Regions from separate parts of the Vibrio sp. MA40-2 genome, predicted to be linked through region 3. Evidence: riboswitches for the same ligand, from Rfam matches in the RefSeq annotation. Region 3 holds a riboswitch; each other region holds the start of a gene.
The links. A riboswitch is a leader RNA that binds a small molecule or an ion and turns the genes downstream of it on or off. The one in region 3 is predicted to bind thiamine pyrophosphate.
Positions count from the first base shown of each region.

Region 1: linked by a shared signal. The riboswitch ahead of thiB (thiamine ABC transporter substrate binding subunit) and the one ahead of thiE (thiamine phosphate synthase) in region 3 are both predicted to bind thiamine pyrophosphate.
Region 2: linked by a shared signal. The riboswitch ahead of thiD (bifunctional hydroxymethylpyrimidine kinase/phosphomethylpyrimidine kinase) and the one ahead of thiE (thiamine phosphate synthase) in region 3 are both predicted to bind thiamine pyrophosphate.

Region 1 is NZ_CP178628.1:642,178-652,146, forward strand. It holds gene ACLKML_RS10455 (mannitol dehydrogenase family protein) at 1-423, opposite strand, end outside; gene thiQ (thiamine ABC transporter ATP-binding protein) at 700-1,425, opposite strand; gene thiP (thiamine/thiamine pyrophosphate ABC transporter permease ThiP) at 1,412-3,001, opposite strand; gene thiB (thiamine ABC transporter substrate binding subunit) at 3,006-3,989, opposite strand; TPP riboswitch at 4,038-4,168, opposite strand; gene ACLKML_RS10475 (flavin prenyltransferase UbiX) at 4,262-4,879, opposite strand; gene mpl (UDP-N-acetylmuramate:L-alanyl-gamma-D-glutamyl-meso-diaminopimelate ligase) at 4,954-6,342, opposite strand; gene fbp (class 1 fructose-bisphosphatase) at 6,736-7,749, shown strand; gene ACLKML_RS10490 (translocation/assembly module TamB domain-containing protein) at 7,909-9,969, opposite strand, start outside.
Region 2 is NZ_CP178628.1:1,701,663-1,711,631, forward strand. It holds gene tsaA (tRNA (N6-threonylcarbamoyladenosine(37)-N6)-methyltransferase TrmO) at 1-119, opposite strand, end outside; gene tenA (thiaminase II) at 286-945, opposite strand; gene ACLKML_RS15320 (ABC transporter substrate-binding protein) at 1,001-1,963, opposite strand; partial or broken gene ACLKML_RS15325 (ABC transporter permease) at 2,011-2,709, opposite strand; gene ACLKML_RS15330 (ABC transporter ATP-binding protein) at 2,840-3,592, opposite strand; gene thiD (bifunctional hydroxymethylpyrimidine kinase/phosphomethylpyrimidine kinase) at 3,585-4,457, opposite strand; TPP riboswitch at 4,542-4,652, opposite strand; gene metQ (methionine ABC transporter substrate-binding lipoprotein MetQ) at 4,886-5,695, opposite strand; gene ACLKML_RS15345 (methionine ABC transporter permease) at 5,727-6,404, opposite strand; gene metN (methionine ABC transporter ATP-binding protein MetN) at 6,394-7,428, opposite strand; gene ACLKML_RS15355 (hypothetical protein) at 7,531-7,689, shown strand; gene gmhB (D-glycero-beta-D-manno-heptose 1,7-bisphosphate 7-phosphatase) at 7,773-8,327, shown strand; gene ACLKML_RS15365 (MliC family protein) at 8,430-8,729, shown strand; gene ACLKML_RS15370 (amidohydrolase) at 8,774-9,925, opposite strand.
Region 3 is NZ_CP178628.1:987,437-997,405, reverse strand. It holds gene thiH (2-iminoacetate synthase ThiH) at 1-579, opposite strand, end outside; gene ACLKML_RS12220 (thiazole synthase) at 587-1,351, opposite strand; gene thiS (sulfur carrier protein ThiS) at 1,354-1,566, opposite strand; gene ACLKML_RS12210 (HesA/MoeB/ThiF family protein) at 1,567-2,322, opposite strand; gene thiE (thiamine phosphate synthase) at 2,312-3,547, opposite strand; TPP riboswitch at 3,715-3,814, opposite strand; gene crcB (fluoride efflux transporter CrcB) at 3,858-4,241, opposite strand; tRNA gene ACLKML_RS12195 (tRNA-Asp) at 4,499-4,575, opposite strand; rRNA gene rrf (5S ribosomal RNA) at 4,668-4,783, opposite strand; rRNA gene ACLKML_RS12185 (23S ribosomal RNA) at 5,080-7,969, opposite strand; tRNA gene ACLKML_RS12180 (tRNA-Ala) at 8,328-8,403, opposite strand; tRNA gene ACLKML_RS12175 (tRNA-Ile) at 8,523-8,599, opposite strand; rRNA gene ACLKML_RS12170 (16S ribosomal RNA) at 8,703-9,969, opposite strand, start outside.

The DNA of each region.
Region 1 (9,969 bases), 350 kb from region 3:
ATTATTAACATCTAACCTCCCACTAAGAAAATCGGCGCAGTAGCCTTTTTCGGTAATCGTCATAGAAACGATAGCAACTTGTTGTTCTATCAATTTAGATATAATGGCGGCAGAACCATCAAGATGGGCATGTAGGGATTCATTAATTGAACTGGAAAGTTTTAATGTATTGGATTCAGAGCCTTTTTCTAAAACATGATAACGATGATCTTGTTGACGTAACTGCTCGATATTTTGTTGACCGAATAAGTCAACTTCACAGATCCCCCAATCTCCACCAGTCAAACTAAGTAACTCACTAGTATAAAGAGCTTGATGAGAACGGTGAAAAGCACCAAAACCAAAATGAACAATGCGACTCTTTAGTAAAGAACGTTGATATATGGGATCTTGTTTCTCTTGTTGATAGTCTTTGTCTAGCATAGTTAAATTGCCTTAGCGATTATTTATTGTCTGATGATATTAATAAAGAAAATATCTCACCACGAAAATTGGTCAACCCAAATTGAATGCAAACGTGATTTTCATCAACCAATTTACTTTTATTTTGTCTAAATGAATAATTATACCGAATAAAAGCACAATAAATAATTACAGGACGCGAATCGGTCGACCAATTCGCATCCTGTAAGTTCTGAAGATTCTGAAGGCTATAACGCTAATAGGCAAATGTTGTAAGGCATAACGCAAGTTAAATGATTATGTTGAAGTAGCTTTATCTGACAATCCAAATTTCACGAAAGCTCGCAGCTTTTCATTTTCATGCTTATCGCTCAATAATGATAATGGCTCATGGACCAATGCTTTTAATTCATCAACAAAGACAAAATCGGTAGCGATCGCCTTTGCATCGCTAACATGATGCGTCACCATGACAACCGTAATGCCTCGTTCTTCCGCCAGTTGTTTCACCAACAACAGCATTTCATTTCTTAAAATAGGATCTAAAGCAGAAAACGGTTCGTCTAGCAACCAAATGGGGTGAGGCTGAACAAAGCAACGCGCTAACGCTACACGTTGTTTCTGACCGCCAGATAGTTTTTCTGGTGTGCGATCTAGCATTTCCTCAATTCCAACCTGTTTTGCAGCAGAGATAACCTGTATTTTTTGTGCGTTTGTTAACTTTAAGCCAGGATGTAAACCCAATCCGATATTTTCTCGAACTGTCAAATGACTAAATAAATTGTGCTCTTGAAATAACATAGAAAAAGGTCTTTCATGCGGTGCCATACCAAGTAGTGACTGATTATTGACTTGTATATCTCCTTTTTCTGGCAATATAAAACCCGCAATCAACGCCAATAATGTCGACTTGCCAGCACCACTCGGTCCCATAAGCGCCACGATACTTTCATCATTTATCGATAAATCGAACTGAAAAATATCTTTATGATAACGATATTGAATACCATCAATTCTGAGCATGCGATCTCCCAAATAAGGTTTCTACCAACGTAAAACTTCCAACACTCAATAAAAGAAGAACAAGCGATACTACAGCTGCCGCTTCCATCTGGTAACTGCCTAATAATTGGTACAAATATAGTGGTAAGGTTTTAAAATCTTGGCTACCAAATAAAGCGATAGCACTTAGATCCCCCATGGAAAGCATAAAACTTATCGTAAAAGCTTGTGCAATGGGTTTTTGTAGCGCTCTCCATTCTATCAATAAAAACCGACGCCATCCTTGCATGCCTAAGCTTGTCGTCAACATCTGGTACTGTTGTATTATTTGAAAAAAAGGTTCCGCTAACGTTTTAATCACATAGGGCAATGCCATCAAACTGTTCACCACCACAACAATGAAGAATGCAAGGCTGTAGACATCAGCTGTTTTTCTTAACAATAAAAATAACCCTGTGCTAATGACTAATCCGGGAGTAACCAGAATAATGGTTCCGATAAGCTCGATGCCATTTGCTAAATGAAACTGACCTTTTATTCGCCATATTCGACTGGTTTGTAATATACCGATGCCAATACACAAAGCCGATATACTGGCAATAAACGCAATACTTAACGACGCTTCTACAGCTTGCCAAAAGCGATTATCTTGTAATACTTGCCATAATTTTGAATTAAAGCCACTAATTACCACCATTACTAATGGTGGTAAAACAACCAATGAAGAAAATAAAATCCAAAAACTATCCCAGCACTGTGCTGCTTTACTTTCGTGAATAAAGCGTATTGGGCGTAAACTTGGTTCAAGCGTTAATATATTTTTCTTACTTACTTTTTGTATTGCTAAAGATAATCCACCACACAACAACATCTGCCATATGGCCAACAACGCGCCGGCTTGTAGATCAAAGTCAAATTTGATCGCCTGGTATATCGCCAACTCGATCGTCGTTGATTTCGGGCCACCACCTAGCGCCATGACTGTAGCAAAACTGGTAAAGCACAGCATAAACACCAAACCACAAACGTGAGGAAGTTGCTGGCGTAGTCTTGGCCATTCAATCCATTTAAACTTATACCAATACCCCATACCGAGATGAGCGCAAAGCTTATGTTGCTCTGCGGGGATCCCTTCTAATGAAAGTAATAGTAAACGACTAGCATAAGGTAAATTAAAGAAGACATGAGCCAATAAAATACCGTTTAACCCATAAATTGAAAAAGGTAATTCATTGTCAAACCAATTGAACAATTTTGCTATCAATCCACTATTGCCATAAATTGCCAATAGACCAAAAACACCAACTAATACTGGTAACACCAATGTGCTAGAAAATAACTTAAGCAATAGAGCTTTACCCATAAACTGTCTTCGCGACAAAGAGTGAGCAACGGGGATGGCTAATCCAACACTAAACATAGTCGATAATAAAGCTTGATAAAAACTAAACTTGGTTACATGCAGATAGTAAGGATCAGAGACAATTTGACTTAGATTGAGGTTAGGAGCGTAGGAAATCAACGCTCCTAACGCCGAAAGCACAAATAAAGCAATACATACCGCAATAATCAGTCCTAATTTCGGCGTTTGATTCATAGGGTTATTTCACTAACGCAGACTGCCATTCACGGATCCACGTTTTACGCATTTTTGCTACTTCCTCTGCAGAATAAGACAACGCTTTTTGTGGGGTAGTCAGAGTTTCAAATCCTTTTGGTAAGGAAACATTTGTAACAGGATACATCCAATTTCCTGTTGGCATTACCGTTTGGAATTCATCACTTAAAATGAAACTCATAAACTGATCGGCAAGTTTAGAGTGACTAGAGTTTTTCACTTTAGCCGCGACTTCCGTTTGCATGTAATGCCCTTCACTAAAGTTAGCGGCAGCATATTTATCGTCATTTTCTGCAATCAAGTGATAGGCAGGTGATGTGGTATAAGACAAGACTAAATCCGATTCTCCCTCTAAAAACATAGAGTAAGCTTCTGACCAACCTTTGGTAACAGTAACTGTCTTTTTCGCTAACAGATTCCACGCTTGGCTTGAATCATCACCATAAATCGACTTCATCCACAGCATTAAACCTTGGCCAGGAGTCGATGTTCGCGGATCTTGATAAATAACCTTCAAGTCATCACGTTTTTCAACCAATTCTTTTAGGCTCGTTGGTGGATTTTTTAAGGTTTCTTTGTTGTAGACAAAAGCAAAGTAACCAAAATCGAAAGGCACAAAGGTGTTATCAGACCAACCATTTGGTAAAATAGTTGCAGAGGTATCAACACTGTGTTCAGCTAACAAACCGGTATTTTTTGCTTCTGCCATCAAATTAGTGTCTAAACCTAAAATAACATCCGCTTTGCTATTGCTGTCTTCTAAACGAAGACGATTTAAAATTGAAACACCATCATCTAAGGCAACAAACTCTAAGTCACAGCCACACTGAGCTTCAAACGCTTTTTCTATTTTAGGCCCTGGGCCCCAATCAGAAGCAAATGAATCGTAAGTATAAACCGTTAATTTATCGGCGGCGAAAGTAGAAAATGAAAGGGTTATTGCTAAAGCTGAAATTGTGTATTTCACTGGGCGCTCTCCATGTCTATGAGCGGCACAGGCTTGAGGGAGGATGTTGATAGATCCTAGCTCAATTCCTACGCCAGTATTATCTGGTTCAGGTGTACGGGTTCTAAGAAAACTTAATCTCAGCCCAATAGTTAGTGATTAATGAAAGCAAATAACCTTGAGCACCCCGATGAGTCGTAGTGATTGTAACCGTAAAGCCATAAAGTTGCTAGCAAGCAAAAAACGACAATAAAGGTAAGATATAACCTATAAAGAGTTAATGAATCATTTGGTTACCGATTATCATATCCCCAGCGCGCGACCAGTTTTTGCTCTATTTCAAGATGGTCTAATATTCTTGCTACCATAAAATCAACCAGATCATCAATGCTGGTTGGTTGATGATAAAAGCCCGGTGCAGCTGGCATAATGGTCACGCCCATTTGCGATAATTTATGCATATTACCTAAATGTAAAGTAGAAAATGGCGTTTCTCTGACAACCAATAAAAGCTGGCCTCGCTCTTTCATAACAACATCGGCAGCTCGTTCAATTAAGTTATCCGACATTCCATGAGCAATTGCTGCCACCGTCCCTACTGAGCAAGGACAAACAATCATTTTCTTTGGCGCAGCACTTCCTGACGCAACAGGAGAAAACCAATCTTCTTTACCGCATACTGTTAATAATTCTGGTTTGCATTTTAAATGCTTCACCAATGCTTGTTTTGCCGCATCGGGACCACTAGGTAACTTTAAGCCATGTTCTGTCGCTAATACCACTCGAGCTGCGGACGAAATTAACAAATACACGCTGTAATCAGCTGCAAGTAAACATTCTAATAAACGCAGTCCATACGGCGCGCCAGACGCACCAGTAAATGCTAACGTAATTGTTTTTTTTGTACTCATGACCATTCTCTATTTATTTTAATCACATTATTCACGACGCAAAATTACAATAAACGTCACCTTGCTATTCCGGTTTATTCCATTAACGTAAGGCCATCAATAATTTTATTGTGTATGCCTTCAAATCCACCGTTGCTCATGACCACTATTTGATCCCCTTTCGAGGCTTCTTTGAGGATCTCAGACACAAATAAATCAATATCATCACTAACAAAGCTCTTCTGTGGTCCGTTATTTGATTGTTTATCTTGTAAACACAACTTAGCGACCTCTTCTACTGACCAATCTATATTATGAGGCTGAAATAAATACACCGAATCGGCCACTGATAATGAATCGGCTAATGTCACTTTATGGACGCCCATTTTCATCGTCGCTGATCTTGGTTCTAAAACCGCGATAATTTTTTTATCTCCCACTTTATTACGCAAGCCTTCTAGAGTTAACCTTATAGCAGTAGGATGATGAGCAAAGTCGTCATACAACGTCACTCCTGCCACCTCACCTTTCAGCTCTAAACGTCTTTTAGTATTGATAAACCGAGACAGGGATTCACAAGCTAAATCCACCGTTACTCCAACATGTCTTGCTGCGGCAATCGCCATTAATGCATTATTTACATTATGATCCCCCACCAAATCCCACGTCACCGTACCAGCTAATTGGTTATGTAAAAACACACCAAACTCACTACCATCTTTGTTGGTTTTTTCTACAGACCAGTCACAGGTCTGGTCACCAATTAATTCTTGTTCACTCCAACAACCTCTTTGTAAAACATTTTGCACCGCAGTATCAAATTTAGGTGAGAAAATACGTCCATTACTAGGCACGGTACGAACTAAGTGATGAAACTGTTTTTTAATGGCTTCAAGATCATCAAAAATATCCGCATGATCAAATTCGAGATTATTGATTACTAACGTTCTTGGATGGTAATGAACAAACTTAGAACGCTTATCAAAAAAAGCACTATCGTATTCATCGGCTTCGACCACAAAAAATGGGCTATTACCAAGACGTGCTGAAACGCCAAAATTACCTAACACTCCCCCGACTAGAAAGCCTGGCTCATAACCACAATCTTCTAAAATCCACGCCAGCATACTTGAGGTAGTGGTTTTACCATGCGTTCCAGACACAGCGAGAACCCACCTCTCGTGGAGAAGAAACTCCTGTAACCATTGAGGCCCCGAGGTATATTTAAGATTATTATTTAATAGATATTCTACACATGGGTTGCCACGACTAAGTGCATTACCAATAACGACTAAATCTGGTCGAGGCTCTAATTGTGATGGATCAAACCCTTCTATAATCTCGATTCCTTGTGACTCAAGTAACGTGCTCATTGGCGGATAAACGTTAGCATCACTGCCCGTCACTTTATGTCCCAACTGCCGAGCTAATACTGCAGCCCCGCCCATAAAAGTCCCACAAATTCCCAATATATGAATGTGCATTAACTGTGTATCCTAAATTTATTCATTGCTGATTATTGTTATTAGTCATTAACCGTTTTCTTGATTATGAATTCAGTCATTCCATATCTATTTACCTATGTACCCATCCACAAATGCACCAACACATTAGCTACTGATTTCTTGTTTAGTTCACAATAATCATTACGGCTTATACAAAATAGTGAATAATGTCTCATAAATAAGTAACCGTGAAACATTTTTACAAAATTTCTGTGATGGAAATTAAAAACAATTTACATATCATTAAGTTACTTCATTACTCATAAAAAGTTTTTTGTCATACAATTGATACTGTTACTAATAATGACTAGAGCTATCAGCCATTGTAACTAAAAAGTCTCCTAAATAATCAGAAAACGTAAAGGATATAACATGTCTGAATTTCGCACGCTGGGCGAATTTATCGTAGAGAAACAACATGACTTCCCTCACGCAAGTGGAGAGCTATCTTCATTATTAGCTTCTATCCGTCTTGCTGCAAAAATCGTAAACCGTGAGATTAACAAGGCAGGACTCGTTGATATTACCGGTTCGGTTGGCGCTGAAAATATACAAGGTGAAGAACAACAAAAATTAGATTTATACGCAAACGATAAATTCAAAGCAGCACTAGAAGCCCGTGATCAAGTTTGTGGTGTAGCAAGTGAAGAAGAAGATGAAACTGTTGCATTTAATAAAGAGCTCAACAAAAATGCTAAATATGTTTTGTTAATGGATCCATTGGATGGCTCTAGTAACATAGATGTTAACGTATCTGTCGGCACAATTTTTTCTATTTACCGTCGAGTTTCTCCAGTTGGAACACCACCAACACAAGAAGATTTCTTACAACCAGGAGAAAAACAAGTCGCCGCTGGATATGTGATTTATGGTTCATCAACTATGTTGGTTTATACCACCGGTAATGGTGTCCATGGCTTCACATATGACCCTTCTATCGGCTCATTTTGCCTCTCTCATGAAAAGTTGGTAACACCAGAAACAGGGAATATTTACTCTATTAATGAAGGAAACTATATTCGTTTTCCTTTAGGTGTTAAAAAATACATTAAATATTGCCAAGAGAGTGTCCCAGAAGATAACCGCCCGTATACTTCTCGTTACATTGGCTCTCTTGTTGCTGACTTCCATAGAAACTTATTGAAAGGTGGTATTTATCTATACCCAAGTACAGAAAGCCACCCGAATGGTAAACTTCGCCTTTTGTATGAATGTAATCCAATGGCCTTTTTAATTGAACAAGCCGGTGGCATAGCTTCAGATGGAAAACAACGAATTATGGAATTAAAACCAACCGAATTGCATGAACGCGTGCCTTTCTTTGTTGGTTCTAAAGCCATGGTAAAGAAAGTAGAAGAGTTTATTGCGAAATACCCTAATGAATAAGTGCTTAACGCATATCTCATAACGAATAATAGTTACGTATTTTTCTACCCTACTGTTTTACATAAACTATTTACACATTAAAGCCGTTCGTTTCACTAGAAATAAACGGCTTTTTATTATTAACATGTTATATCGCTAAGATAGGCTTAAACAAAACAACTAATCAAATTCAAATTGATATAGCAGATCCACCGCACTATCAACTCCAGATACGGCTTCCAAATATAGATCAGTCAACAGCTTATATCTAACGGTAAACTCACCAAAGGAATCAAAAATACCCACACCATATTTCAGCTGAAGCTCTGGAGTAATATAGCCACTGACCGTTACTTGAGAATCATCACCAGAACCAGCAGTATCCAGCTGTAAATCAGAGACACCAAACGTTTCACCTATTTGCCCAACTAGGCGTCCACTCTTAGCTATACTTAAGCCAATCAATGCTGTCGTCATACTATTGCCACCCGAAGTTGCATCTAAATCTTGACCTCTCAATAGGTAAGACAATGCATTTTGTTGAGGCATAGAAGGTTCAGAATACACCTCTATCGACGGTTCATTCGCCGGACCAGTAACCCGGATCCCTGCCACCACGTCATCTTGTGTATTATCTGGGTTTCGTACTGCTTCGATGGCTAAATATGGTTGATCCGCTGGCCCATTCATTAAAACTTTACCTTCTTCAATAATCAAATCTTGACCAAAAGAACGATAAGTCCCATTAACAATTTCAATTTCTCCGACAATAAAAGGGCCTTTATCTTTTTGTGTCACATTTAATTGCCCGACTAACTCACCTTCTAACCCAAAAGCAGCAAGTGTGAACTCGTCACCAATATGAATATTGACATCGGTTTCTATCGCCATAGGGATCGGATTCTCGGCTTCTATCGGCTTTAAATTTTTATCTAAGATAACTTCATCAGAAGAAACAGAAACCGCACTTGGAGGCAACTCTTCCACAACAATTTCACCCCATGGTAAATAAATATCCCCTTCAATTTTGGCTAATTTAGGATTTACCATTATTGTCATATCTGGGCTAACTTTTACATTAACCATTGGCGGTAATTCAACATTAAGTTCTTCAGCAAAAACACGAACCTTGCTGTTCCATGCCTCTAAATCGCGCCAATTGGCATCACCATCAAGTTTTAATACGCCATCAGGAGTTTCAATATCGGCATTAAGTAACGCATCATAACCAGAAAAATCAATCTGAAGTTTGCCCAACAGAACTTCTATTGGTGTAATGTCGCCTTGAGCAACAATTTTATCTAGCGTAAATTGCCCATTAACACTTGGATGCTTAACAGGACCCGACACTTTTATGTCAGAATGAATCTCGGCATTGACGTTACTGTACTCACCAAGCAAAGGCTGAATCATATTCAAATTGATATTGTCTAAAATTAATTGCGCATCTAACTCCTCATCAACAGATTGCACATCTTCAATAGCAAGATTACCTTTGATATCACCGTTATCTGTAATATCTAGCTGCCAATCGGCGAGCAATTTATCGTTATGTAACTGAGCATTAACGGCAATGGATTGCCAACCGAGCGTTAAAGGTTGTTCAGCGGCATACTGAACCTTCCCTTGAGGTAATTGAATCGAGACATCAGCAGTCGGACTTTCATTTGGTGACCAACTAGCAGAGGCTGTTATTGCTACTGAACCATCAACGTCAATATCCGGCGGAATAAACATCTTCAACTGGTTAAATGAAAAGTTATCTACGGCTAAGTGTGCATCACCTGATTGACCAGCACTAAGATCCTCGGTTAAACAAATTTTTGAGTTTGACTGCAACCAACAATGAGCCTGAACATAGAGTAATTGACTATCCACAACAAAACCTAAATCGACTTGTTGGTCAATTCGCCATGAACCTTGTTGAGTTGAAAGGTTTGCCTTATCAAGTACCCCTCTCCAGGCCAATTCTGGCTCTTGTTGCAAACCACCTTCAATATGAATATCGGTCGTTAACAAATCCGATAATAAATCCAGATTCAATTGATGATCGGTTTGCGTGCCAGATAAGGATAACTTAACGCTATCGATTTTTTTATCTTGATAAAGAACATCGCTAATGTCGATGTCAAGATCGCCATCTGGAGAAGGCAATGGCGTTAAGTTACTCGAAAGCCTCAAACTGGCTACGTTAACCAAATCTAAGTATTCAATCTCTGTTGCTGATATATCAGTAATAAC
Region 2 (9,969 bases), 710 kb from region 3:
TTACCAATTAATTGCAGTTTTGCAGTGGCACTAGGCGCTAATCTTGGCTGCCTTGGGACGGCAAACTTCTCTTTGTATGGAGTATGTATCACTCCAATCGGTTCTATCGTGTGATCCATCGGCTTATTATCTAGTGAGTCTGTAGCGTTAAGGTATCACAAATCTGCTCAAATGAGGGAGAGTAGCTATCGTTTGCGTGAGAATAGTTTGACTTAAAATGGCTTGGACTAGAACGATTTTTAAGTAAAAAGGGACGCTTTAATATAGCGTCCCTTTTGCTTCAGTCTAGGTGTTTAGACTTTGCTGCCAAAATGCAATTTCCATTCGAGTGGCCGTTTTAAAAACCTCACATAATTGTTGACCGCGTTGACTATCAATCGTGATATCTGCGAGTAACTCGTTTAAGTAATCACCAGCAGTATTGATCGAGGATTGATATTCTTCTCCGCCGTAAAGTTCTATCCAACTTTGATACGGATTATTTTGCTTAATAGTGGTAGTTGATGCGAGCAAGTTTCGACCTATTTCGGCGTAACCTAAAGCACACGGAGCGAGCGCGGTATAAAGATCGACAAGGTCGCCAGACATACCAGTATCCAGTACATATCGAGTGTATGCGATGGTGCCAAATGCTTCTGGTTCGGCTTCCATGTCGTGTTCACTTAACCCCCATTGTTGGCAATAAGTTAAGTGATGGGATATTTCAGTCGATAGTAACGCTTGTACAGTGGGCAGAGCCATACGCATTTCACTTAACGTTTTGGCCTTATATATCGCCATAGCGTAAGCGCGTGCATACTGTTTTAGAAACAAAAAATCTTGTTTCAAATAATGTAGGTAGGCACTGTTATTCAGTTCGCCAAGAGCCAATTGCTGAACAAATTCATGCTCAGTATAAGTTTGCCACTCTTGCTTGCAGGCATTAATTAGGTCGTTGTAGTTCATTAGGAGTGTTTATTCCATGTTGATTTGCAATGTTTCTTGTGAAAGAGCGCTGTACTTAAAGTGTTGGCACAAAATCAGCTGCTTTTGGTTGTGTAGCGATGATCTTGTTTTTAAACAAAAAGGCACTGAATTCATCGTAACGTTGAAGATCAATGGCTGATGGGCGAAGATCAAATCGAGTAAGTGTATCGTTCCATGCTCGTTGGTTCAGTTCATTGTTTAACGTGTCTGGTGCGTAAGCTACAAATTCTTTCCATGCTTGTTGTGGATGGTTAACAATGTAAGTGGTGGCTTGTTCAATTGCTTTGTTAAAACGTCGAATGGCATCAGCGTCGTAGTTTTCTGCGTTGGCGACGACAACCAATTCATCATACGTTGGGACGCCATGTTCTTCAGGATAAAATGCTTTAGAAGGATAGCCTTCAATCGCGAGTTGATTGGATTCAAAGTTGCGTAATCCACCCCAAATGGCATCGACTTGACCGGAGGCCAGAGAGGCTGATAAGGCCCAACCTACATTAATAATTTCAATGTCAGTAAATTTAAGCCCTGCTGATTTAAGCATGGTACCTATGGTTGCTTCTTCGTTTCCAGCGATAGCAATACCAACTTTTTTTCCTTTCAGGTCGGCTAAGGTGTTTATTTTACCGTTGTCTAAAACCATTAATGTATTTAGCGGGGTTGAGATTAACGTCGACGCTCTAATAAGAGGTAACTTGGCAGCCACATCAATGGTTAAACTGGTTTGGTATGAAATAGCCATGTCTACTTTTCCGGCTGCGACTAATTTAGCAGGTAAACTTGGATCGGCAGGCTCTTGGAGTGTCACATTGAGCCCTTGCCCATTAAAGTAACCTCGTTGATGAGCAATAACAATCGGGCCATGATTTGGGTTGACGAACCAATCCAGCATTAGCGTGATGTTTTTATTTTCAGTGGTATTTTGTTGGGCGAAAGTAGTAACAGAAATAACGCTAAGTACCAGAGCCGTGAGTCCTTTTTTGATGCAACTGTACATTTTTTTTCCTTAAATATAAGTAAGTTTAGGTTTTATCTAGGGTTGAGTTAAAGCGACCAATGAATCGCTCGTTTTAGTAATTTGTCAGTAATGAAATAGAGTGAAATGGAGCACAAGGCTAAAATAAACAGCGCAGCGAACATTTCGTCTATCATCATTCGTGCGTTCGCTTGTAGCATCAAATAGCCTAATCCAGCACTTGAACCAACCCATTCACCCACTACCGCACCTATTGGAGCGACAACAACGGCCACTCGAATACCAGAGGCAAGAGAAGGGAGTGCAGCCGGCAAGCGAATTTTGGTTAAGGTTTGCCATTTGGAAGCGGACATGGTTTTAGCTAAGTCAAGAAAGCCTGTTGGAGTAGAACGAAGACCGTCGTAGCAACAAGTGGTTACTGGGAAAAAGATAATTAGCGCGGCCATGACGATTTTAGATGCGATCCCATAGCCAAGCCAGAGCATTAAAATAGGGGCAATGGCAAAAACAGGGATAGCCTGGCTGGCAATTAAAATCGGCAGTAACCAACGCTTTATTGGTTGAAAAAGTAACATCTGCAGAGCAAAGAATAGTCCCATTGCAAGGCCTAAAATCAGCCCCAATAGGATTTCTTGCATTGTGATCCAACTGTGGAATAACAGTGTATCGGACCGTTTTATTAGAGTGTTAAACACTGCTTGTGGAGAGGGTAAGATAAAAGAAGGTAACTTGAAAATAACAACAATGAAGTGCCATAGTCCTAAGGTAAGCAACACAGTAGTTGCCGCTTGAACTAATTTACTCGTGCTTTTTTTTTGCGCCGATTTGAGCCGCTGATCGTTCGCTGGATTTTGACTCGCTTTATTCTCACTAATTTTACTAGTAACAATATTCATATTAGACATGATCTTTCTCCAATTGCTCGATCAGTTTTTGTTGTAATGCAGCAATTTCGCCATTCAGCATTCGTGGTGGGGGATTACTTGGCGTTGGAAAAGTGCAAGCAGAAGCTGGTTTTCCTTGCATGAGAGCAATGTGATCGCCTAGGCGTAGGGCTTCTTGTGGATCGTGAGTGATGAGCAGAACGGTTTTATTTTTAAGCATATGGGCGGCTAGGTTTTGTAGCTGATAACGAGTGACCGCATCTAATGCTGAAAAGGGCTCGTCCATTAAAACTAATGGTTTGTCTTGCATGAGTGTTCTTGCTAGCGCAACGCGTTGACGCATTCCACCGGAAAGTTGATCAGGAAATTGATGAATATGATCAAGTAAACCGACTTGTTCGATCAGTTTGATGGCTTTTTGTTTGGTTGATTGGCTAAGTTGTCTATTAGCAAATTGAAAACTAAGGCAGACATTATCGACAACATTAAGCCAAGGTAATAGCAAATCTTGTTGCGCCATATAAGCGACATGTTGGCTTATATGGCCTGAAAGGTTGGTGTGCATAGTGCCGGACCAATTAATCTGGTCATCTAGTAATCCTGCTAAAAAACGCAGTAAAGATGTTTTGCCACAGCCACTTTTTCCTAAAATGCAAGTCCATTGGTTTTGTGTAATGGGCATATTCAATTCAGAAAAAACAAGCTGTTGTTCATTTTTATAATTTAGGCTTATGTTGGATAAGTTGATGAGTGTGTTGTCATCCATTTTGCTCTCCTTGTAGCAAGGCAGATGTTATTTGTTGCGAAGATGACGTAATGTGTTTCGAGAAAAAATGGTCTACAGGCCCATGACCCTGGCCAATGTGTAAATTATCAGCATGTAAGATTGCTTGAGTTATGTAATGCTTAGCTAGTGTTACAGCATGCAGTAGCTCGTTGCCTTGTGCTAGATAGCTCGCGATAGCAGAAGATAAAGTGCAGCCGGTACCATGAGTATTGTTGGTTGCTATTCTTGTAGCAGGGATGGCCGTGACGGTATTACTACTGATCAACAGATCGGTGCTGTTTTTGCTGTTGGTTAAATGGCCACCTTTAAGTAAAACCGTGTCAGTATTTAATGCTCTGAGTTTATCGATAAGCGCATTCATTTGTTGCTCTGTGGTGGGAACGGCTTCTCCAGTTAAGGCTGCGGCTTCTGGAAGGTTAGGGGTAATGATATTCGCCAAAGGAAGTAATTGTGATTTAAGCGTGCTAATTGCTGATTTTTCTAATAATAAATCACCACTAGTTGCCACCATTACCGGATCGACAATCAAAAATTTAGGTTGATACTGTTTGAGTTTTGTAACCACTGTTTTGATGACGTTTACGTCACTTAACATGCCGATTTTTACTGCTTGAATATTGAGATCGGTAAATACAGCATCGAGCTGCTGAGCGACAAATTCTGGAGCAATCGGATAAATACCACTTACGCCTTGGGTATTTTGGGCGGTCAGAGCAGTTATAACTGAACAGGCATAGCTACCAGTCGCAGAAATAGCTTTGATATCTGCCTGAATTCCGGCACCGCCGCCACTATCTGATCCGGCAATCGTTAAAACAATAGGCGTTGTATTTTTCGCTGTCATATAGGATTCCTAAACTTGCACGTATAGGAATAACAGCCGCTAACGGAAGGTGGGTATGCGAGCAGAAAATACCAGCATAACATTTCGGTATGGCTACTAGTTCCCTACGGCAGTGTTAACTGCATCAGGTTCAACGGGTCCCATCGAAATGGTCTCAGCTTAGGCCTGTGGCCGTTAGCTCCCCGACTAATATCTAAATTTTATTTGCCGCCAGAGTGTAACAAAACAATGCCTTAAGTCAAAGAAGTTAAAATTGATATAAAAAATGGTCGGGAAAATTGAATGGTATTGGTAATGAAATGGTGAATAGTTAAGGAATATTAAAAATACCAAAGCCGGATGATTTTACTCATCCGGCTTTGGAGTGGTGTTGCTTAGTTAGCGTATCGTTTAAGCTTATTAAGCAATTATGTCGTTAATAACAAGCCTTACCAGCCTTTTACTACGCCACCTTTGAAGATTTCTGAGGCTGCGTTGAATACTTCGTCAGTTTGGTATGCTTTAACAAAGTTTTTCACTTTTTCAGATTCAACATTGTCAGTACGAGCGACGATTAGGTTAACGTATGGAGACTCTTTGTCTTCAACAAAAATTCCGTCTTTTTCTGGAGTAAGATCGATGCTGCTTGCATAAGTTGTATTGATGATAGAAAGCGTTACATCATCTAATGAGCGTGGTAATTGAGCGGCATCAAGTTCGACAATAGTAATGTTTTTAGGGTTTTCTACGATATCACGAACCGTACCTGAAAGACCGACATCTGCACGCAGTTTAAGTAGGCCTTGTTGTTCTAGTAATAGTAGAGAACGGCCGAGGTTTGTTGGGTCATTTGGTACTGCAATACGTGCACCATCGGTAATTTGTTCAACAGAAGTCACTTGTTTTGAATAGCCAGCAATTGGATAAACAAAAGAGTTACCCGCTATTGCTAATTTGTAATCACGATCAGCAATTTGTTGATCAAGATATGGCTTGTGTTGGAAGGCATTGATGTCGACTGAACCATCGTCTAATGCTGCGTTTGGCGTGACATAATCGGTAAACGTAACAAGTTCAACGTCAAGATCATATTTTTCTTTGGCTACTTTTGCTGCAACTTCGGCAACTTGAGCTTCGGCACCAGCCATTACACCAATTTTGATTTTGTTAGCATCGACTTCATTATCACCACAGCCAGCAAGGACAAGTGTAGATGCTGCTGTCGCGGCAATAAGGATATTTTTTAGACTAAATTTCATATTACATCTCCTACAATATTTTGATTTTTTATTATCTATGATCTACTCGGCTAACAAGTGCGTCGCCAATGGATTGAATGATTTGAACCAGTACAATTAGCATCACAACAGTGACAGCCATGATCACTACATCGTAGCGATGGAACCCATAGCGAATAGCAACATCACCCAGTCCGCCACCGCCAACAGTGCCTGCCATGGCCGAATAACTCACCAATGTAACTAATGTAATAGTGACCGCATTAACGATGGTCGGCAGTGCTTCTGGAAGCAGTACTTTAGTAATAATTTGGGTTGGTGTTGCTCCCATTGATTGCGCCGCTTCTACTAAGCCACTCGGTACTTCAAGCAAAGCGCCTTCAATAAGACGAGCAACAAAAGGAATAGCGCCAATGGTTAATGGAACAATAGCGGCTGTGGTGCCGATAAACGTACCGACTAATATTTTCGTAACGGGAATAATAGCAACCATTAGAACTAAAAACGGTACAGAACGACCGATATTGACGATAGCACCAAGGGCTGAATTTAGTTTGGTGTTTTCAGCTAAACCGCCTTTTTTACTGATGTGTAAAATAACGCCCAATGGAATACCAATAGCGAACCCAACGACACCAGAGACGGCAACCATATAGAGAGTGTCCCATGTTGCTCCGATGAGCAGGTTACTATTGAGACTTAACCATTGTGAAATTAAATCAAAGGACATAACCAAGTACCTCTACTTTTACTTTGTGTTCTTTCAGAAATTCGATTGCCGCATTGTCGTTTGCTTCTGAACCATAAAATTCCGCAACCATCATGCCGAACTTAACGCCACCTGCATAATCGAGATCAGAACTTAAAATGCTGACATCAATATTGAATTGGCGTGCAATTTGACTCATCACCGGAGCATCAACGGTTTCACCAGTAAACTCTAAGCGAATCAATGGGTGGCTACCTTGAATGCGGGTTTGGTTTAATCTGGCTTGATAATCTTCCGGAATCGATAAGTCGAGTGTTGAGCGAATGAACTCATGAGCAAGTTCGGTTTTTGGATGAGCGAAAATATCACCAACCGTGCCTTTTTCTACTAACTCACCATCTCCAATAATAGCCACTTGATGACAAATACCTTTCACAACGTCCATTTCGTGGGTGATCAACAACATAGTGATGTTTAACTTGCGATTTATTTCTTTAAGTAACTCTAGAATAGACTGAGTGGTTGCCGGATCTAAAGCACTGGTCGCTTCATCACAGAGCAATACTTTAGGATCAGAAGCCAACGCACGTGCGATAGCAACACGTTGCTTTTGACCACCACTTAAATTGGCAGGGTAGGTGTCACGCTTGTCGGCCAGCCCAACTAATGACAAAAGTTCGGTTACTTTTTGCGAGATTGTCTGTTTGTCCATTCCTGCTAATTCGAGTGGTAATGCAACGTTGTTAAAAACAGAGCGGGACGAAAGCAAGTTAAAATGTTGGAAAATCATACCGATATTACGACGAGCTTTACTGAGCTCCGACTTTGACAACAATGTTAAATCTACACCATCTACGACAACATTACCTTGGGTCGGTGCTTCTAACATGTTTACACAACGTATGAGTGTACTTTTACCGGCACCAGAAGACCCTATAACGCCAAATATGGTTCCTTGCGGGACGGATAAATTGATGTTTTTCAAGGCATGAATCTCTTTTGAGCCTTGGTAGAAAACTTTGTTAACATTGCTGATTTCAATCATTTAATAAAACCTAAGCAGAATAGTTGGAATAAAGTTCTTGTTAACTTTGTATATTGGTTAACTTTATATAATAAGAGACGATGCTATGGTGATCACGTTTTTATGTCAATAGATATTTTTACGTCTAGACGTCTAAAATCTTTTTTTGTCATTTCATTTATTGGTTTGATGATCGATTGCCGCCGTTTTTTACAATCTATTGTGCTGGTTGAGTTATCCATATTAATTGCTAGTAGCACAGAAAAAACCAATAAAGGATAATTAGTGCTTAGCAAGTTAAAGCGTGCAATAATTTCGAAGATATACATTTTGTTTCGATAGATATACATTTTGAGGACGATATTTTGGCTAAACCAGCAGTATTTTTAGATCGCGACGGTGTCATTAATGTGGACCACGGTTATGTTCATGATGAACATGACTTTGAGTTTATCGATGGTGTTTTTGAGGCGACCAAGAAACTGCAACAAATGGGGTACTTGTTGGTTCTTGTGACCAATCAATCTGGTGTTGCCCGTGGTATGTTCAGCGAAGATAGATTTCTTTCGTTAACCGAATGGATGGATTGGAATTTTGTTGATAACGGCGTAGAACTTGATGGTATTTATTATTGCTTGCATCATCCAGAGCATGGCATTGGTGAATATAAACAAGATTGTGATTGCCGTAAGCCTAAGCCTGGAATGTTTATTTCGGCGCGTGATTTCTTGAAAATTGATATGGAAAAATCAATTATGATTGGTGATAAAGCAGAGGATATGATGGCTGCTGAAGCTGCCGGTGTCGGGACTAAAATCTTGGTACGCTCTGGTAAACCGGTGACAGAACAAGGGGAAACGCTTGCAACTACGGTAGTTGACAGTATTAAAGATGTACCCGAGTATTTAGAGGGAAAATAATATCTTGAAGCGCTATTAATGATGGCAACAGCCCCTTAAGTAACAAGCGTGTTTGAATTAGAAATAAGCAAAGACGACAAAAATAAAGGATGATTTGTGAAGATGAAACATTATGGTTTTGGCTTGGTTGTGTTTTTAGTTCTTTGTGGCTGTAGTGCTAAAGATCCTGTAACACCTTGGTATATTTGTGATAACGGCTCCCAATTCAGTTTCTTACAGACTGGTGAACTCTCCGCAGAAATACAGATGTCGAAAAAGCGCATTCCTTTGCAACAAATACCGGCGGCCTCTGGTAGTAAATATGAAAGTACAGATCAAGCATTACAAGTTTGGCTAAAGGGGTCAGATGCTATGCTAACACTTGGCTCGGAAGCCTTTGTTAATTGCACTATGGATTATTAAAAAGCGAGGTCACTCGGTGAGTCGGAACTCGCTTTATTGATCACTTATCTTGAGTCATTATGTAACGTATCTATCAACGATATAAACACATCACTGGCGGTCTTCAATAGTTGATCAGGAAAATCATAATCAGGGTTATGCAGTTCTGGATGGGATTCCCCGCTTCCTATGCAGAATAGAGCCCCGTTCCATTGTTGTAAAAACTCAGCGAAATCTTCCGACCAACGCATGGGTTGTTGTAAATGTTGTACCGACATTCCGATTTTTTTAGCTTGTTGTTCAATAAGTCGTGAATGTCGATTTGAATTAACCGTAGCGTTGAAAGGTTCATCCCAGTTTAAACTTACGTCAATGCCATGATCTTGACTGAGTTCCTTTAGTTTTTTGCTTAGATTTATTTTCATGTTAGCAAAGGTTTGGTTGCAATCACTACGCATGGTCGCCATTACTTTTGCCTCGCCTGGTGATACCCCAAATGCTTGTTCGCCAAGTTGCGCATGTACGATCGTGACTAAAGTGAAAGCTTGAGAATAACTTTCAGGCATTGTTTGTAAATAGTCGATTATTTCCATCATTGCAGCGCATGGGCTGATACCATTTTCTGGCCTTGCTGCGTGTGACGTTTTACCTTCTAGTTTGATTAACACACCAGTAGATGCGCAGGCAAAGGTATTCTCTTTGACTAATATCTGGCCGAGAGGGTAACCAGGAAGATTGTGGTAAGCAAAGACATTATCTACCTTTAAGTTTTTCAGGTTTTTGTCAAGCAGCATTGCTGCTGCTCCCGTGCCAATTTCTTCCGCAGGTTGAAAGAGCAAGATCACTTTGCCTGTTTTTGGTGGATGAGTTGAGAGCTGCTGCGCGACTAAAAGCAGTGAAGTAGTATGACCGTCATGACCACACGCATGCATTACTCCCAAGTTCTGCGATGTGTGATCGTGATGATTATTCTCACAAATTGGTAAAGCATCGAAATCGGCTCGAAATAACGTCGTTTCGCCTTTGGTGCCGCTGTCAATAATACAGATAATACCGTATCCACCGATATGCTCTATTGGTGACAAACCAAATGCTTTTAATTGTGTGGCAATCTGTGTGGATGTTTGCTGTTCTTGTTCAGATAACTCTGGAGTACGATGCAGTTTCTTTCTAAATTCAATCGGATCGAAACAAACAGAGGTTAATACGCTATCCATGCGGTTAATCCTAGTTTATGGCTTGTGGCTATTTACTTTACCTA
Region 3 (9,969 bases):
ATGATGCTGGGCGTAAGTAGATGGATGATAAGTTTCTTGGTAAACCATCACTGCATCGACACCTAAGGACACCAATTCTTGGTAAGCTTGTTGCTGCATTGGTTGCACTTCAAGTGCAACATAGTTAATTCTTTTTTTTATGACCGGAACAACTTGCTTAAAATACTCTAAACCAACTTTGGTTTCATGTTCGCCAGTTACTAATAAAACACTATCAAATTTCATCCCGACAATTACATCAACCTCCTTCTCTATCTCCTCCACAGTAAGAACCTTTCTCTTAATTCTGTTGTCCATAGAGAAGCCGCAGTAAGTACAAACGTTGGCACAAAGGTTTGAAAGGTATAGTGGTATGTACAGCGACATCGTATTACCAAAGCGTGTTCGAGTGATCTGCTGAGACTTAACCGCCATTTGCTCTAAAAACGGTTCTGCAGCTGGCGAAATCAATGCTTTAAAATCTTCTAGTGTAGGTTGCTCAGCCAGCAAAGCTTTACGCACATCATTAGCAGATTTAGAATATATCGATAGGTTTACGTCATCCCAAGCTATAGAGGCTAGCTGGTCGTAATAGTTCATAACTGACCTACTCATCAAGAAAAGAAGTAAGAGGGCTTGATGCCAGAGCTCGCGGAGATTGACAAGCTAAACCCGACTCGTAAGCAATTCGACCTGAAGTCACAGCCATCTTAAAAGCTATTGCCATTTCAACCGGATCAGCTGCTGTCGCTATAGCCGTATTGACCAATACCGCATCTGCCCCCATTTCCATAGCGTAAGCAGCATGTGAAGGTGCGCCGATACCAGCATCGACCACAACCGGAATATTTGCTTGGTCGACAATAATTTTAATAAATTCATTAGTAACGAGCCCTTTATTTGTACCAATAGGCGCGCCTAAAGGCATTACTGCTGCGCAACCTACTTCTTCTAAGCGTTTACACAGTACAGGGTCTGCATGGCAATAAGGTAATACAACAAAGCCAAGTTTCACTAACTCTTCAGCAGCTTTGAGTGTTTCTATCGGGTCAGGCAACAAATACTTGGGATCGGGGTGAACCTCCAATTTTATCCAGTTAGTTTGTAGCGCTTCTCTAGTTAATCGAGATGCAAATACCGCTTCTTGGGCATTCTTAGCACCAGACGTATTAGGCAACAAATTAATGTTAGCAGCCAAAAGTGGACTTAATATATCGTCTTGTTGATCTTCTATGTCTATACGCTTAAGCGCCATCGTTGCTAGCTCAGATCCGGATGCAAGGATTGACTGTGCCATTACACTGCTATTGGCATATTTCCCAGTACCAATAAACAAACGCGATTCAAATGTTCTATCTCCGATTGTAAGCATAATTAACCTCCTGCTATAGCTTGAAATACTGATATTTTCTCAGCTTCAGATACAATGTAACTATCGAGCTCGTTTCGATTAATAATGCGACTTCCGACAGCAACTGCGGAGCCATTCGAGCTCAACCCCATTAACGCAATCACTTCAGCCAAAGACATGTTTTTGGCAACGTTGACTGCTTTCCCATTCACTTCTAATTCGATGTTGTGGTCCACTTAAAACTCCTTATCCATACACACAACGCAATCGATATTCCGCTGCATAACAAACTTATTCCATTTCATATCCAATCCGTCAAAACAATGGAGCTCATTTTGTGTAGTACTGTCTACATTGGCTATCAATCGAATCGATAGCAAAGCTTGCATTGATCCAATCACACCTACGATAGGGCCAACTACTCCCAACGAGGAACAATTGACATTACTTTGCTCTTCCGTGCTAGGAAATAAGCATTCATAGCAAGGTGCGTCTCTATGATTGTTAAAGATAGCAACCTGCCCTTGCCAATTAATTACAGAACCAGAAACCAACGGTGTTCTATGTAATACACAAGCTTGGTTAATCTCTTTTCTAGTTCTAAAATTGTCGGTGCAATCAATGACTAAATCACTAATCATTGTCTCTAACTGTAACCTTTCACCGAATAGGTTTTGGTCAATAGCAACAGCGTTACAGGATGAGTTCAGCGCAACTATTTTTTTACACAAGCTGTTAGCTTTAGAATTACCGATCTCGTGTTCGGAATAGGCAATCTGTCGTTGCAAGTTTGAACTTTCTACTTTGTCGCCATCTGATAATACCAATTTACCGATACCAGAAGCCGCGAGATATAATGCGACGACATTGCCCAAGCCGCCACATCCAACGATTAAGACGCGTGAATGTTTAAGTTTTTCTTGACCACCTAACCCTATTTGCGCGACGGAAATTTGCCGGCTATACCGCAGAAATTCGAAGTCATTTAACATGGTTAAACTCGTCATGGTTACTTTTGTTTGAGATAAGCGTAGACAAATAGCCAACTGTTTTAGTGAGGTCTGAACATTCTGATACCGCTCTAACAACTGCGATACCTGAAACCCCGGTTGACATTATCTGCTCTGCATTTTGGGTATCAATACCACCTATTGCAACTGTTGGTATATTGGGACATTTGGCCTTAATGAGTTGCACATAGGAACTTAGCTTATCCAGACCTTGTGGGTTGGATTTCATGACCTTAGTCGGCGTAGCAAATACATGACCTAACGCAACATATGAGGGAGAAAACTCAATCGCCCGCAGAATTTCATAGTAGCTATGAGTAGAAATACCTAAAGCTAGTCCGGCACAATGTATCGCATTTAAATCTGCACAATATAAGTCTTCCTGACCCAAGTGAACGCCATAAGCACCGTGTTTTACTGCCAGTTGCCAATAGTCATTTATAAATACTTGCGAGTTATAAGATTCGCCCATTGTTATAGCCTGAATGATCAGTTGTTCAATCTGACTAATACTCAATTTGCTATCCTTAACACGTAGCTGGATTATTCCAATACCTAAAGCCAATAACTCTTCTAGTAACGCCAGGTTATCTACTACTGGATATAGCCCTAGCCTATTACTACGAAGCGCCTTGAAATTGATATTTTTGCTATCGAATTTATGCCTACTAGTTTTGACAATTTGTTCTATATCAACAGTCGCATAAGGAAGGGTCAAATGATTCGACCATGTTTCACGTGAAACATTACAACAGACCATAGTATTAGCGACTAGAATTGCATCTTCTAACGCATAGCCAAGCACGACCAGTGAAATAAACCATGATAAGTGTCGCTGATTGAAATCAACTCTATCAGTAACCTGATAGTCATAGCTGATTTTATGAGCTATCTCGTCAAACCAGCTATCAACATAATGTCCTTCATGATTTGGGTCAGGAAAGCCAATAGTTACTATATTTTGACGCTGGATCAAAGCATGGCTAATAGTATTGCCTGGAGAATAACAAAGTTGTAAACAATCTTTTTTTGAAGCGGAGAGCTTACTAAACACTTGGAATTCGAATTTAGAGTAACCGTCAAAAATGGTGAAAATATCGGTATCAACAAGTGTAAAATCGATAGGATGAAGACAGTAGGCTACTTGTAAGTTCTTTGTCAACAAGTCAGAAAGCCACTGAAAATTTCGAGGAATATGGATATACACACTACACCTCTTCCAAGATAAGCTGAAATAATAGAAATAGCGGTGTATAGATAGGTAATAAAAAATGAAGTAAATTATGTGGCATTGCTTTTCCCTAAAGTAAATAAAACCTTGTCGGAAAAGCAACTAATAGGACATAAGTCGTCAGAATAATTGACTTAGGTAAAAATTGGCTTTCGCTTGTTTCCTTCGCAGGTATTATCCTGAATCAGGTTCTACGGATTCCGTTTTCACGGTCTCAGCCAGTTGGCACTCCGACAAGTCCTTCTATTATAGTTAAGCAGTCAAAGCATGCAACAGTTAAAAATAATTAACCTCTCACTAGCAATTGAAAACCCAACCAAGCAGAACAAATACTTAAAGACACATTTAATAATACGTTGAGGCCCATTTTGAAAAAGTCGCCTTGTTGTAACAACAAAACGTTATCCATAGAGAAGGTAGAAAATGTAGTTAGCGCGCCTAAAAAACCTAGACCGATAACTTGACGCCAAGGTATCTGAGATAGCATTTCAGTTTCAAAAGCAGCTATCAATAACCCCATAGCGAACGAGCCTAGAACATTAACAGCAAGCGTACCATAAGGAAAATCTCGACCGAATAAGCTGACGCATAACTCTGAAAGTAAGTAACGAGAACATGCACCAAAAGCCCCTCCTAACGCTATATATCCTAAAATAGAAAACTGTCCCATAAGTAACCAATGATTTATAAAGATAAGCCCATTCTATAGATTTAAGTGAAAATTAACCAATAAAAATCATGTAGCACACAGCATAAAGTTACATACTTTTAAAAAGTTACATGTGTCACTTTAACTGTACCCACAAACAGCATTTAATTTATGAATTATAAGGACAAAGATAAAAAACGTATAGATAATCAAACGCAAAAAAGCCTCAACATTTCTGTTGAGGCTTTTTAAAATTCTTACTAGATTTCAATACCAAATGGCGGAGTGGACGGGACTCGAACCCGCGACCCCCGGCGTGACAGGCCGGTATTCTAACCAACTGAACTACCACTCCACATGGTATTGGTGACACTTAATAAAGTCTTATTGGTACGCTTTATTAATGTTTGCCTTCATCTTCTCTAAAAAAGATAAAAGCGAATTAAAGCCTGGCGATGTCCTACTCTCACATGGGGAAACCCCACACTACCATCGGCGCTATTGCGTTTCACTTCTGAGTTCGGCATGGGTTCAGGTGGGTCCACAATGCTATGGTCGCCAAGCAAAATTTGGTATTAAACCTCCCGCTTGTGATAAAACTCGCTGGACTGCGTTAACTTGTTCTCTCTTTCAGTTACTTACCAATGTAAGCGCCTTCAATCGTTACTCAAGTTGCCTTACCAGCAAACTTTATCCCTGCGCTACCTAGAGCACTTGGGAAGTCTAAAAAACTTGGAAAGCTAATTATAAAAGTCTCATACACATTCAATGTTCTTTATTTGAGTCCACGACCTACACGGATGTAGGAAGTGCAGTAAATTGTCTGGAACAATTTCTGCCAAAACCCCTTGGGTGTTGTATGGTTAAGCCTCACGGGCAATTAGTACAGGTTAGCTCAATGCCTCGCAGCACTTACACACCCTGCCTATCAACGTTCTAGTCTCGAACAACCCTTTAGGACACGTAAAGTGCCAGGGAAGACTCATCTCAGGGCTCGCTTCGCGCTTAGATGCTTTCAGCGCTTATCGATTCCGAACTTAGCTACCGGGCAATGCCATTGGCATGACAACCCGAACACCAGAGGTTCGTCCACTCCGGTCCTCTCGTACTAGGAGCAGCCCCCTTCAATCTTCCAACGCCCACGGCAGATAGGGACCGAACTGTCTCACGACGTTCTAAACCCAGCTCGCGTACCACTTTAAATGGCGAACAGCCATACCCTTGGGACCGACTTCAGCCCCAGGATGTGATGAGCCGACATCGAGGTGCCAAACACCGCCGTCGATATGAACTCTTGGGCGGTATCAGCCTGTTATCCCCGGAGTACCTTTTATCCGTTGAGCGATGGCCCTTCCATTCAGAACCACCGGATCACTATGACCTGCTTTCGCACCTGCTCGAATTGTCATTCTCGCAGTCAAGCGGGCTTATGCCATTGCACTAACCACACGATGTCCAACCGTGTTTAGCCCACCTTCGTGCTCCTCCGTTACTCTTTGGGAGGAGACCGCCCCAGTCAAACTACCCACCAGGCACTGTCCTCATCCCCGATTAGGGGACTAAGTTAGAACATCAAGCATACAAGGGTGGTATTTCAAGGTTGACTCCACTCCATCTAGCGACGAAGTTTCATAGTCTCCCACCTATCCTACACATGTAGGGTCAATGTTCAGTGCCAAGCTGTAGTAAAGGTTCACGGGGTCTTTCCGTCTAGCCGCGGGTACACTGCATCTTCACAGCGATTTCAATTTCACTGAGTCTCGGGTGGAGACAGCGTGGCCATCATTACGCCATTCGTGCAGGTCGGAACTTACCCGACAAGGAATTTCGCTACCTTAGGACCGTTATAGTTACGGCCGCCGTTTACCGGGGCTTCGATCAAGAGCTTCGTCCTAAGACTAACCCCATCAATTAACCTTCCGGCACCGGGCAGGCGTCACACCGTATACGTCATCTTACGATTTTGCACAGTGCTGTGTTTTTAATAAACAGTTGCAGCCACCTGGTATCTGCGACTCCCAATAGCTCCATCCGCTAGGGATTTCACCGTCAAGAGCGTACCTTCTCCCGAAGTTACGGTACCATTTTGCCTAGTTCCTTCACCCGAGTTCTCTCAAGCGCCTTGGTATTCTCTACCCGACCACCTGTGTCGGTTTGGGGTACGATTCCTTATAATCTGAAGCTTAGAGGCTTTTCCTGGAAGTATGGCATCAATGACTTCATCACCGTAGTGACTCGACATCGGGTCTCAGCCTAATAATTTCCCGGATTTACCTAAGAAATTAGCCTACACCCTTGAACCTGGACTACCATCGCCAGGCCCACCTAGCCTTCTCCGTCCCCCCATCGCAATTATAAGAAGTACGGGAATATTAACCCGTTTCCCATCGACTACGCTTTTCAGCCTCGCCTTAGGGGTCGACTTACCCTGCCCCGATTAACGTTGGACAGGAACCCTTGGTCTTCCGGCGTGGGGGTTTTTCACCCCCATTATCGTTACTCATGTCAGCATTCGCACTTCTGATACCTCCAGCAAACCTTACAGTTCACCTTCAACGGCTTACAGAACGCTCCCCTACCCAATGAAGTAAACTTCATTGCCGCAGCTTCGGTGTATAGCTTAGCCCCGTTACATCTTCCGCGCAGGCCGACTCGACCAGTGAGCTATTACGCTTTCTTTAAATGATGGCTGCTTCTAAGCCAACATCCTGGCTGTCTGAGCCTTCCCACATCGTTTCCCACTTAGCTATACTTTGGGACCTTAGCTGGCGGTCTGGGTTGTTTCCCTCTCCACGACGGACGTTAGCACCCGCCGTGTGTCTCCCGGATAGTACTTACTGGTATTCGGAGTTTGCAAAGGGTTGGTAAGTCGGGATGACCCCCTAGCCTTAACAGTGCTCTACCCCCAGTAGTATTCGTCCGAGGCGCTACCTAAATAGCTTTCGGGGAGAACCAGCTATCTCCAGGTTTGATTGGCCTTTCACCCCTAGCCACAAGTCATCCGCTAATTTTTCAACATTAGTCGGTTCGGTCCTCCAGTTGATGTTACTCAACCTTCAACCTGCCCATGGCTAGATCACCTGGTTTCGGGTCTATACCTAGCAACTCGACGCCCAGTTAAGACTCGGTTTCCCTACGGCTCCCCTATTCGGTTAACCTTGCTACTAAATATAAGTCGCTGACCCATTATACAAAAGGTACGCAGTCACACCAAAAAGGTGCTCCTACTGCTTGTACGTACACGGTTTCAGGTTCTATTTCACTCCCCTCACAGGGGTTCTTTTCGCCTTTCCCTCACGGTACTGGTTCACTATCGGTCAGTCAGTAGTATTTAGCCTTGGAGGATGGTCCCCCCATATTCAAACAGGATATCACGTGTCCCGCCTTACTCGTTTTCACTTAAAATGACGTGTCGGTTACGGGGCTATCACCCTGTATCGCGATACTTTCCAGAATCTTCACCTGCATCATTAAAAGCTTAAGGGCTAGTCCAATTTCGCTCGCCGCTACTTTCGGAATCTCGGTTGATTTCTACTCCTCCGGGTACTTAGATGTTTCAGTTCCCCGGGTTTGCCTTATTAACCTATGTATTCAGTTAATAATACTAGCTTATGCTAGTGGGTTTCCCCATTCAGAAATCCCAGACTCAAACGGTTATTACTACCTAATCTGGGCTTATCGCAAGTTATTACGTCTTTCATCGCCTCTGACTGCCAAGGCATCCACCGTGTACGCTTAGTCACTTAACCATACAACCCCAAGAGGTTTCTTTTTACTGTCACTTACGTGACGATAAATAAGCGTATGGCAAACAACCAAGGTGTTTATTGTTGTCTCATTATTTGAATGAGCGAGACAACGTTCGATTTTGCCGGACTCAAATATAAACAGCTTTCGCTGTTTCCAAGAACACTTGAATGTGTGTTGGTACCTATCACTCATAATGAGTCATAGGATTTGAGAACTTTTATTTGAATAACAACCAATCAAAGTTGTTATTCGTCAGCTTTCCAAATTGTTAAAGAGCAAAGATTTTATACTTATTTAAAATAAGCCAAAACCATTTTTAAATATTCTCATCTGATACAGAGTAAAAACACTTAAAGATGGTGGAGCTATGCGGGATCGAACCGCAGACCTCCTGCGTGCAAGGCAGGCGCTCTCCCAGCTGAGCTATAACCCCATCAGTGGGTGTGGCTTGTGATAACTCATTTAGGATGAAATATTCTTTAGACAAGGCAAGTTGTAAGGCTGTGTACTTTAAGCACACAACGCGCAACTTAACGCAGCATAAAGGCAATTTGGTGGGTCTGAGTGGACTTGAACCACCGACCTCCCGCTTATCAGGCGAGCGCTCTAACCAGCTGAGCTACAGACCCATACTTGCTTTGGGCTTTTCAATAACCGAGATTGAGTTATCTCTCTTTACTTTCTAAACCTAATCAATCTGTGTGAACACTCATCAATCACAATCTTATCGTTTAAGGAGGTGATCCAGCCCCAGGTTCCCCTAGGGCTACCTTGTTACGACTTCACCCCAGTCATGAACCACAAAGTGGTAAGCGTCCCCCCGAAGGTTAAACTACCTACTTCTTTTGCAGCCCACTCCCATGGTGTGACGGGCGGTGTGTACAAGGCCCGGGAACGTATTCACCGTAGCATTCTGATCTACGATTACTAGCGATTCCGACTTCATGGAGTCGAGTTGCAGACTCCAATCCGGACTACGACGCACTTTTTGGGATTCGCACACTATTGCTAGTTAGCTGCCCTCTGTATGCGCCATTGTAGCACGTGTGTAGCCCTACTCGTAAGGGCCATGATGACTTGACGTCGTCCCCACCTTCCTCCGGTTTATCACCGGCAGTCTCCCCAAAGTTCCCGACATGACTCGCTGGCAATTAAGGATAAGGGTTGCGCTCGTTGCGGGACTTAACCCAACATTTCACAACACGAGCTGACGACAGCCATGCAGCACCTGTCTCTCAGTTCCCGAAGGCACAAGAAAATCTCTTTTCTCTTCTGAGGATGTCAAGAGTAGGTAAGGTTCTTCGCGTTGCATCGAATTAAACCACATGCTCCACCGCTTGTGCGGGCCCCCGTCAATTCATTTGAGTTTTAATCTTGCGACCGTACTCCCCAGGCGGTCTACTTAACGCGTTAGCTCCGAAAGCCACAGTTCAAGACCGCAACCTCCAAGTAGACATCGTTTACGGCGTGGACTACCAGGGTATCTAATCCTGTTTGCTCCCCACGCTTTCGCATCTGAGTGTCAGTATCTGTCCAGGGGGCCGCCTTCGCCACTGGTATTCCTTCAGATCTCTACGCATTTCACCGCTACACCTGAAATTCTACCCCCCTCTACAGTACTCTAGTTTGCCAGTTTCAAATGACCTTCCGGGGTTGAGCCCCGGGCTTTCACATCTGACTTAACAAACCACCTGCATGCGCTTTACGCCCAGTAATTCCGATTAACGCTCGCACCCTCCGTATTACCGCGGCTGCTGGCACGGAGTTAGCCGGTGCTTCTTCTGTCGCTAACGTCAAATGTTGCACGTATTAAGTACAACACCTTCCTCACGACTGAAAGTACTTTACAACCCGAAGGCCTTCTTCATACACGCGGCATGGCTGCATCAGGCTTTCGCCCATTGTGCAATATTCCCCACTGCTGCCTCCCGTAGGAGTCTGGACCGTGTCTCAGTTCCAGTGTGGCTGATCATCCTCTCAGACCAGCTAGAGATCGTCG